DNA from 2 places in the Phyllobacterium sp. UNC302MFCol5.2 genome. Region 2 is predicted to be linked to the other one. Evidence: riboswitches for the same ligand, from Rfam matches in the RefSeq annotation. Region 2 holds a riboswitch; the other holds the start of a gene.
What was found. Region 2 has a riboswitch for glycine ahead of gcvT (glycine cleavage system aminomethyltransferase GcvT). Riboswitches for the same ligand answer to the same signal wherever they lie in the genome.
Positions count from the first base shown of each region.

Region 1: it holds a riboswitch for glycine, as region 2 does, so the genes downstream of both, BR48_RS0107790 (D-amino acid dehydrogenase) here and gcvT (glycine cleavage system aminomethyltransferase GcvT) in region 2, are expected to answer to the same signal.

Region 1 is NZ_JMLL01000010.1:1,206,833-1,211,951, forward strand. Features, by position in the region: gene BR48_RS0107785 (autotransporter assembly complex family protein) at 1-889, opposite strand, end outside; gene BR48_RS0107790 (D-amino acid dehydrogenase) at 1,174-2,448, opposite strand; glycine riboswitch at 2,655-2,741, opposite strand; gene BR48_RS0107800 (Lrp/AsnC ligand binding domain-containing protein) at 2,846-3,082, shown strand; gene ilvD (dihydroxy-acid dehydratase) at 3,247-5,100, shown strand.
Region 2 is NZ_JMLL01000015.1:204,836-209,954, reverse strand. Features, by position in the region: rRNA gene rrf (5S ribosomal RNA) at 1-14, shown strand, start outside; tRNA gene BR48_RS0120325 (tRNA-Met) at 150-226, shown strand; gene BR48_RS0120320 (threonine/serine dehydratase) at 296-1,234, opposite strand; gene BR48_RS25120 (adenylate/guanylate cyclase domain-containing protein) at 1,328-2,374, shown strand; glycine riboswitch at 2,772-2,869, shown strand; gene gcvT (glycine cleavage system aminomethyltransferase GcvT) at 3,024-4,142, shown strand; gene gcvH (glycine cleavage system protein GcvH) at 4,148-4,516, shown strand; gene gcvP (aminomethyl-transferring glycine dehydrogenase) at 4,522-5,119, shown strand, end outside.

The DNA of each region.
Region 1 (5,119 bases), on a different contig from region 2:
GTGTGATCGCGTCGGCTTCTTCAATGCGGGCGGAGCGGAACACTTCAAGACGGGAGAGCCGCTTCTTGGCGCGCTCGATTTCGTCCGGATCATACTCCACCCCCGGCTGCAATCCGGTGATGAAGGCCACGAACTCCGGATCCATCCGTTCGGTACCCCTCACGGTCACAGGACCGAAGGCGGCCCGGCGATCGGGCTCGACATCAATGGTGGCATCGATCCTGTTGTCATCGTGATTGGCGACGACGTCGCGCGATACGATCCGGGCCTTGGGGTGGCCCTGTTCGCGCCATGCGTCAACGGCAAGGCGTTCGGCCTTGAGGATCGCCGTCGATGTCGCAACATCGCCGGGTGCGAAGCCTTGATCTTCGGGCCTGTCCACGACGTCCTTAGGGTCTATAGGCAGCGGCGCCATATTCTTTATGCGCGTCGATGCAAACAGAAATTGCGGTCCGGGATCGACGGCGATCACGACAGTGGAAGGATTGGGCAAATCGGCATCCGGCGGAATATCCGCGGCCTCCCGGCCGTCGATCTTGATGCTGATCGTGCCGCCATAGCGGCCATCGGCATAAAGCGCGCCCAGAATGCGGCGGTAGTCTCCCCGTGCCTTGGCGATCAGGCCCGCCGCGCCGGAGGCAGGCTTGTCCTCATCCTCGACAAGGCTCGATGCCCCCGCGACGAGCTTGGTTGTCGCCTTGTCCTCGCCTTGCGCATTTTCGACGCTGTAGCGGTGCGGGTCGGCAATGACGGCATCCGCATCATCGGTCTTGCGCTCACCCCAAAGATGAATGCCGAAGAGGTCAAACGCCTGCGCCGGCGAAACAAGCGCGGTGAAGGCCAGCAAAGCGGCGCCGAAAAGCTTGGCCTGTGGGCGCCTCAATTCCATCAACCAGCAAAATCCTTACTCAAAAAATGACACACATTACGCCCGCAGGCATGGAGACACATCCCCACGGATTGTTAAAAATCCTCTCCCGAGCTTAAGAAATTGATAACATGCCGGTCAGGGTGGGCCAACCCGCTAAGACCACGCTCTGGGCGCCTAGGGGTTTTCTTGTGGCCATATCGCCACAGAACTCTGCCGGGTGCGGATCACTTTTTGTTAGAGCAATGCAACAGACCGGCTTGAAACGACGAAGCGCCGGTCAGGCCGGCGCTTCTCCAGTTCAATTATTCCGCGGCGGCCAGCCACTCCGATTGCCCCGCTTTTTCCGCCGGCATCGCCGCTCTGATATGACAGGCAACGATCTCCGCGGTTGCGGCCGACAGTGTCCAGCCGAGATGGCCATGCCCCGTATTGTAGAAGACACCCGGCCGCTTGCCGCTGCCGACGCGCGGCAGCATGTTCGGCATCATCGGGCGAAGGCCGGCCCACGGCACCACATTCGACGTATCCATGTCCGGGAAGAGATCGCGGCTCCAATCGACCAACGGCTTGACGCGGTCATGGCGGATGTCACGGTTTTCGCCATTGTACTCGGCGGTGCCGGCGACACGCAGCCGTCCCGCGCCGAGGCGGCTGGTGACGATCTTGGCATCGTCATCGAGCAAACTTACCCACGGCGCTGCCGTACGGCTTGCCTCGTCACCGAGGTTGATGGTGATCGAGTATCCCTTGACCGGATAGATGTTGACCCTGTCGCCAAGCTGCGCAGCAAATTTGCGGCTGGCAATGCCGGCACAGATGACGATCGCATCGAAGCGCTCGCTCTCGACCGGCGAAAGCGCCTGTGAGGCGCTGTTCCAGGCAACAACGATGCCATCCTTCTCATGCCTCAGCGTCTGCACATTGGCGTCGCCTACGAAGCGAACGCCACGGCGCGTCGATGCTTCGGCAAGGCCCCGGGTGAACTTGTGGATGTCGCCCGTCGAATCCGAGGGCGTGAAAAAGCCGCCATAGAACGTGCCGTCGAGCGCTGGTTCGATGTGGTGAATTTCGTCGTTCGTGACCGAGCGGCGGTCTAGGCCCCCTGCTTCGAGCAGCTTGTTGACCTTGACGGCATGGTCGTAACCATACTTCGAACGATAGATATGCAGGATGCCGCGCTTCTCGAGATCGAAATCGATCTTCTCTTCGGCAGCGATTTCGAACATGCGCTTGCGCGCCTCGATGGCGAGCCTGGTTGTCGCTATCGTGTTCTTCTCATAGTGCGGAATGTTCATGACGAACTCCGCCATCCACGAATATTTGTGCCACGATGGCTTTGGATTCATGAGCAGCGGCGCATCCTTGCGCAGCATCCACTTCATGCCCTTGAGCACCGTGCCCCAACTGTTCCAGACTTCGGCGTTCGACGCCGAAAGCTGGCCGCCATTGGCAAACGACGTCTCCATCGCGGCGTATCGGTTGCGGTCGAAAACGGTAACGGTGTGCCCCTGGCGGGCAAGCGCATAGGCGGTGGTGACGCCGGTAATACCAGCGCCGATAATGGCGATCGAGGTCATGGCAGTTAGTCCTTCAGCACAAATGGTTCCAGCTTCGCCGCGAGCGGCACGAAACCCCATCTGTCACGGGACCTGAGAGTTTGGCCCTTACGCACCTGCCGGATGTTTGCCATCCCTTGTCTCGGCTGCGTTACCGGTTTGCGCCGGTCAGGGCTTTCTCCTTCGGTGGGCGAAGCCTTCGAAGCCACGCCACTCTCCAGATGTCCGACGCTAGTCTGGTCCTTTTGCCTGAGAGTTTCCGGGGCGGTTGCTCCATCGGCGCCGGTTTTACCGGTCTCTCCCAGATAGCCTGTGCGAACGGGCTGCTTATATCGCAACCGTGAGAAGAGAACAACTGGCTAACGAAGGCCGGACCCATTATGTTGATTGCACCAGTTCAGACCACCGGAGCAGATAAATGAAACCCGTCTTCCTGCAGCTGCAGTGCTTCCCCGGCAAGACCTATGAGGTCGCAGCTGCCCTCTACGAGCGTGAAATCGTATCGGAGCTTTATTCGACAAGCGGCGATTATGACCTCCTGGCAAAGATCTACATCGCCGAGGACAAGGACGTCGGCAAGTTCATCAACGACAACGTGCTCGGAATTCCGGGAATTGCCCGTTCCTTGACGACGATGACTTTCACGGCGTTTTGAACGCAAGCCCCGAGACATTACGTCCCGTTTCGGGCAGAGATGAAGTCCACTATGAAATAAATGCAACAATTTGCACGCCCCGCAGGAAACAAACGCCATTTTGCCATTGGCTCTGTTTGTCTGTAGAGATGCTTTTTCGACCACGACCATCAGGATGATCCCAAATGCCTCCGTATCGTTCACGCACAACCACACATGGCCGCAACATGGCTGGTGCCCGCGGGCTCTGGCGCGCGACCGGAATGAAGGACGAGGATTTCGGCAAGCCGATTATTGCAGTGGTCAATTCCTTTACACAGTTCGTTCCCGGCCACGTCCATCTCAAGGATCTCGGCCAGCTCGTTGCGCGCGAGATCGAAAGTGCGGGCGGCGTCGCCAAGGAATTCAATACGATCGCTGTCGATGACGGCATCGCCATGGGCCATGACGGCATGCTCTATTCGCTGCCTTCGCGCGAGATCATCGCCGACAGCGTCGAATATATGGTCAACGCCCATTGCGCCGATGCGATGGTATGCATCTCCAATTGCGACAAGATCACCCCCGGCATGCTGATGGCCGCACTGCGCCTCAACATACCGGTCGTCTTTGTTTCCGGCGGCCCGATGGAAGCCGGCAAGGTCGTCTGGGGAGACAAGGAAAAGAAGCTCGATCTCGTCGATGCGATGGTAGCGGCGGCCGACGAGCGCATTTCCGACGAGGAAGTCCAGGTCATCGAGCGCTCGGCCTGCCCGACCTGCGGTTCGTGCTCCGGCATGTTCACCGCCAATTCGATGAACTGCCTCACCGAGGCGCTGGGCCTGTCGCTGCCCGGCAATGGTTCGACGCTTGCCACCCATGCGGACCGCCGCCGCCTCTTCGTCGAGGCCGGCCATCTCGTCGTCGATCTCGCTCGTCGCTACTACGAACAGGACGACGAAACCGTCTTGCCGCGCGCGGTTGCCTCGTTTGCCGCTTTCGAAAATGCGATGACGCTCGATATCGCCATGGGCGGTTCCACCAACACGGTTCTGCACCTGCTTGCTGCGGCGCATGAGGCCGAGGTGGATTTCACCATGAGCGACATCGACCGGCTCTCGCGCCGCGTGCCGGTGCTTTGCAAGGTCGCCCCTGCCGTTGCCAACGTCCACATGGAGGACGTGCACCATGCCGGCGGTATCATGGGCATTCTCGGAGAACTCGATCGCGCGGGCCTCCTCGACACGTCGGTCTATTCCGTGCATTCGGCCAATCTCGCCGCAGCGCTCGACCGCTGGGACATTGCCCGCACCTCGAACAAGTCGGTGCACGACTTCTTCCGGGCAGCGCCGGGCGGCGTGCCGACGCAAGTCGCGTTCAGCCAGGATCGCCGCTTCGAAACGGTCGATCTCGACCGCGAGAAGGGTGTGATCCGCAGCGCCGAGCATGCCTATTCCAAGGACGGCGGCCTTGCGGTTCTCTACGGCAACCTCGCCGAGGACGGATGCATCGTGAAGACCGCGGGCGTCGACGATTCGATCCTGAAATTCTCCGGCCCGGCCCGCATATTCGAAAGCCAGGACAGCGCAGTGCTCGGCATCCTGAATGGCGGCGTCAAGCCAGGCGACATTGTGCTGATCCGCTATGAAGGCCCGCGCGGCGGACCTGGCATGCAGGAAATGCTCTATCCGACGAGCTACCTGAAATCGAAGGGTCTCGGCAAAGCCTGCGCCCTGATCACCGACGGGCGTTTCTCCGGCGGTTCTTCCGGCCTTTCGATCGGACACGTGTCGCCGGAAGCCGCCGAGGGCGGATTGATCGGCCTCGTCGAGGAGGGCGATATGATCGATATCGATATTCCGAACCGCAAGATCCACCTCGCGGTGGACGATGCTGTACTTGCCGATCGCCGCGCCCATATGGAAGCCAAGGGCGCCGCCGCCTGGAAGCCTGCAGAAAAGCGCAAGCGCAAGGTAACGACCGCGCTACGCGCCTATGGCGCCATGGCGACAAGTGCTGCCCGCGGTGCGGTTCGGCAAATTCCCGACGATTGGAACTAAGCGGTAAACGGCCCTCCGA
Region 2 (5,119 bases):
GGTCGCTGCCAGGTCTGCCAAACGCAACAAACAAAGCTTCTCGACAAAACACACAACAACAAAACAAGCGCCGCACCAAACGGCCCTTTCCATGCAAGCGCAAGCCCGCGCACCAAAGGAAAGCGCAAGCGCATACCGCACACAATTGACGCGGGGTGGAGCAGCCCGGTAGCTCGTCAGGCTCATAACCTGAAGGTCACAGGTTCAAATCCTGTCCCCGCAACCAACATCACAAAACAACAACCCACACAAAAGCCCGGCATGCCCCGGGCTTTCGTGCGTTCAAGCGGCAAATTCAATCGAAGCCAACAGCCACCGTGTTGGAGCCACAAACGAGGACGACGACACGCTCAGCTTTTTGAGGGACATAGCGGCCCGAGAGTAGGGCGGCCATCGCCGCAGCCCCGCCGGGTTCGGCAACGATCCGGACAGTGTCCCACAGCGCCTGCTGCGCCTTGCGGATCTCGTCATCCGCTACCAGCACTGACGCGCCCACATAGGCTTGCGCGATTGGAAACATGAGATTGCCGACGCGGCGCGGCGCCAGCGAATCGGCGGCGATCCCGCCGGCGGGAGCGTCGACGGGCTTACCCGCCGCGAGCGCATGATTGAGGGTTGGAGCGCTTTCGGGTTCGACCGCGACAATCTTGATGCGGCCACGCAGCCATGAGGCGATACCGCCAACGAGACCACCGCCTCCGACTGCTACCAGCAGCGTGGTTGTTTCCGGAAGGTCCGCTTCGATTTCACGCCCGAGCGTCGCCTGGCCGAGCAGCGTCTCGACCTGATCATAGGCGTGGACGGCCAGCGCATCTGTCTCGGCAACGAATCGTTCACTTGTTTCGAGGGCATCGGCGTAGCGCTCGCCGCCGATCACGAGCCTTGCACCATAGCTGCGAATCTTGTCGGCCTTCGCCGACGAAGTGACGCTTGGCACGAAGATGGTGGCAGGCACGCCGAGCCGCATGGCAGCATAAGCGACCGCCGCGCCATGATTGCCGCCCGAGGCGGCAACGACACCGGCCGCGGGAACCGGCCGTGTCAACAGATTGGTAAAGGCCCCGCGCGCTTTGAAGGACCCCGAGTGCTGCAAACATTCGAGTTTGAGCGCTGTGGGGAGAGCGGCCATGCCGAAATCGTCAAGATCCACATGGAGCACGGGCGTGTGCCGGATATGCGGCCGGATGATTTCTTCGACAGCAGTGATACGTTCAGGCGTGATATCTATGGGCATGATCGCACCATATTTCGCGGCTAGGCACAAAAGCAAGATCGATCGAGCGACGACAACGGCCTATCGATGATGATCTTGGCCATGGAAAGAGCAATGAGCAGAAATTCGATCGTTTTTTGGATCTTCAGTCTTCTGGCCGCAGCAGCCAGCGGCGTGTTCTACGGCTACTTCTACAACGGAAAAATATCGGCGATTGGCGCGGTCTTCGCCCTGTTCCTTTGCATTCCGCCGCTGCTCTTCGAACGGGGAAACCTGTTCCCCCGACTTTTCGATCGGATCAATGCACTACCGACCCCGAGCTATATCTTTTGCTCGCTCCTTGCCAATTACCTGCTCATTGGTATGGGCTACTTCGTTTGCGGCACCCTGCTCTGGGCCCTCGGCTTTATACCCGGTGCCTGGTGGCAGGAGGCAATCCTGCCGACAAGCATATGGATCTACACGCTTGTCATTCTGGCGGTCCTGAGCTTTGTTTCGCGTGTACGCGAGCTTCTCGGGCGCGACATCTTTGCCAACCTCCTGATCGGGCGCTATCGCAAACCGATCGAGGAGGAGCGCATCTTTCTCTTCGTCGATTTGGTCGGTTCGACGACCTTTGCCGAAGAGTTCGGCGATCTGCGGGCGCAGCAGTTCCTCGGCGCGCTCTTTGCCGCGTTTGCCGGACCCGTCCGGCGGCACAACGGGACCATCGACGACTACGTCGGCGATGCTGCGATCATTACCTGGCCTATGCAGCGGGGCCTGCGCAATGCCGATTGCGTCGCATGTCTCTTCGACATCATCGATGTGATCGAGTCAAACTCGGAAAAGTGGCTGAGTGAATTCGGCCGCGTGCCGCGTCTGCGCGCCGCCTTGCATGGTGGGCCGGTGGTTACTGCCGAGATCGGGGTGGACCATCACAAGATCACCTATTTCGGCGATACGGTAAACACGACGGCACGGCTCGAACAGCTTTGCCGCAGTTTGAACACGCCGGTGCTGATCTCAAGCGATCTTGCCGCGCGGCTGACGCTGCCCGACGGTATTCGCAGCAACAATCTCGGTACTCATGCGGTTCGGGGAAAGGGCCAAAGCCTCGGCGTCATGGCCCTTGTGCGCCCGCGCGGTAAGCAGTCAGAACTCGTGGCGCAGCGGGCCTAGAACCTCGATATTTTCCGCACGGGCCGCAACTGCAAGGCGCCTACCCAGCGTTGCAAGGGCATGTTTTGATTGATCGCCAGTGCGCCCTCAGCTGGCGCAGCACTCTGTTGGCCTCGGCATTCTGCTCGTACGCTCGTACCTAGGAAGGGGCCATGTATGCATCGACAATCAAAGCCACTTTCAGCGGCGGCCTTCTTCGAATTCTGGCCTTTATTTCCTGAGCGGTAAAAGAGTCGGGGAGGCCAGCTTGGTCAAGCCATGGCCAAGCAGAATGTTCTCCTACAGACAAATTCTGTCCGTAAAGCGTCAAAATTGCTTTTAGAGCGATGACAGGCCATGTGCGGTGCGATATGTTCGGAACGTCGAGGGCCTTGTGATTTGCGAGAAGGCAAGGCCCTGTCAGCTTGCGGGAGAGTGGCCAGTGTGCGAGTGCGCCGGTCCACCGAAGGGGAAATCGCCCGAAATCTCTCAGGTACCAGGAACCGCAAGCCGATAAGGCAACTCTGGAAAGTCGGGGGAGACCCCGCGCCGAAGGTGTAAGTTCAGCCGGTGCCAAGGCGCCGCGAGCGAGTCTCTCAGGCTTCCGACAGAGGGGTAAAGCATCATTCCGTCGCTGTGGCGGAGGTCTTTGCATGTCTCTGGAGTAAAAATGGGCGCTGAAGTCAATCCTGAAACCGACGAACTGAAATCGCTGCCACTTGGCGACCTGCACGAAGCGGCAAATGCGCGCTTCGGCGGCTTTGCCGGCTGGTCGATGCCGATCACCTATCCGCTCGGCGTAATGAAGGAACATCTGCATACGCGCGAAAAGGCGGGCTTGTTCGATATCTCGCATATGCAGCTTTTCGAGATCGCCGGGAAGGGTGCCGCGGCGCTCCTGTCCCGTGCCTGTCCGCTCTACGCGGGCTCGCTCGCGACCGGTCAGTCAAAATATACTTTCTTTCTCAATGAACAGGCTGGGATTATCGACGACCTGATCGTCACGCGGCTCGGCGACGAACGCTTCATGGTTGTCGCCAATGCCGGCAATGCCGCCGCGGATGAGGCGCATCTGCGCGACCTCGCCAAGGATTTCAAAGCCAGCATCGATGCCCTTGACCGCGTGTTTCTGGCAATTCAGGGCCCGCAGGCGGCAGATGTTTTGCAGAAGGCAAGCATTGCTGGCACCGATCTTGAGTTCATGCACGGGTACGAGCCTCAGCCTGGCTGGTTCATGAGCCGCTCGGGTTATACGGGCGAAGATGGTTTTGAGATCGGCCTTCCGGAAGCGGACGCCCGCGCACTCGTCGCCAAGCTTCTCGCGGACGACCGCGTGACATGGATTGGGCTCGCCGCGCGCGACAGCCTGCGGCTCGAGGCTGGCCTTTGCCTGCATGGCCAGGACATTACGCCGGAGATCGATCCGGTCGATGCGGGGCTCACCTGGGCCATATCGAAGCAAGTTCGTGGTGAGGGCGGCTTTATTGGCGCTACAGCGCTACAGGCCAAGCTCGCCGCCGGGTCAGGGCGCAAGCGCGTTGGCCTGAAGCCCGAGGGGCGCCAACCTGTCAGATCCGGTGTGACGCTTGTCGATGCCGGCGGCAACCCTGTCGGGATCGTTACCTCCGGTGGATTTGGTCCATCGGCGGGCCACCCGGTTGCCATCGGCTATGTCGAGAAGGCGCTCGCGCCGACTGGCTCACAGATATTTGCCGAGATACGCGGCAGCCGCATCGCGCTCCATGTCCACCCGCTTCCCTTCGTTACCCATCGTTACCACAAAGGATAATTGAAATGGCTGTCACTTATTTCACTGAAGATCATGAATGGCTGCGCGTTGAAGACGGGATTGCGACAGTCGGCATTACCGACCATGCGCAGGACCAGTTGGGCGATCTCGTTTTCGTGCAATTGCCGGAAGTCGGGCAAACGCTTGCAAAGGGCGATGCTGCCGTCGTCGTCGAGTCGGTCAAGGCCGCTTCGGACGTCTACGCGCCGGTCGACGGCGAAGTGACAGAGGTCAATGAGGCGGCAGCCAGCGACCCAGCCCTGGTCAATTCTTCGGCGGCCGGCGATGGCTGGCTGTGGAAAATGAAGCTTGCGGATACCAACCAATTGACCGGCCTTCTCGACGAAGCCGGCTACAAAGCAATTATCGGCTGATTATCATGCAGAACAAGGGCATCTTTCCGTTCACCGACCGCCACATCGGGCCAAGCCTTCAGGGCTCGCGTGCCATGCTTGCGGCAGTTGGCATTCCCTCCCTCGAAACGCTCATCTCCCAGGCGGTACCGAAATCCATCCGGCTCGAGCGTCCCCTCGACATTCCCGAAGCAGTGAATGAGGCCGAAGCGCTCGCCGAACTCTCGGCAAAGATGGCGCAGAACAAGACCCACAAGAGCTTCATCGGGCAAGGCTATCACGGGACGCATGTGCCCGCCGTTATCCAGCGCAACCTTTTCGAGAATCCTGCCTGGTACACGGCCTATACGCCGTACCAATCAGAAATAAGTCAGGGCAGGCTGGAGCTTCTATTCCATTTCCAGACCCTCGTGACCGAATTGACCGGCTTGCCGGTCGCGTCGGCGTCCTTGCTTGACGAGGCGACGGCCGTGGCAGAGGCGGTCGGCATCGCCTACCGGCATCATCGTGAGAAGCGTACCCGCGTTGTTCTGGCCGGTGATGTGCATCCCCAGATTCTCGACGTGGTTCGCACCCGCGCCGAGCCACTCGGGATGAGCGTCAACGGCGGCGCGATCAACGCTG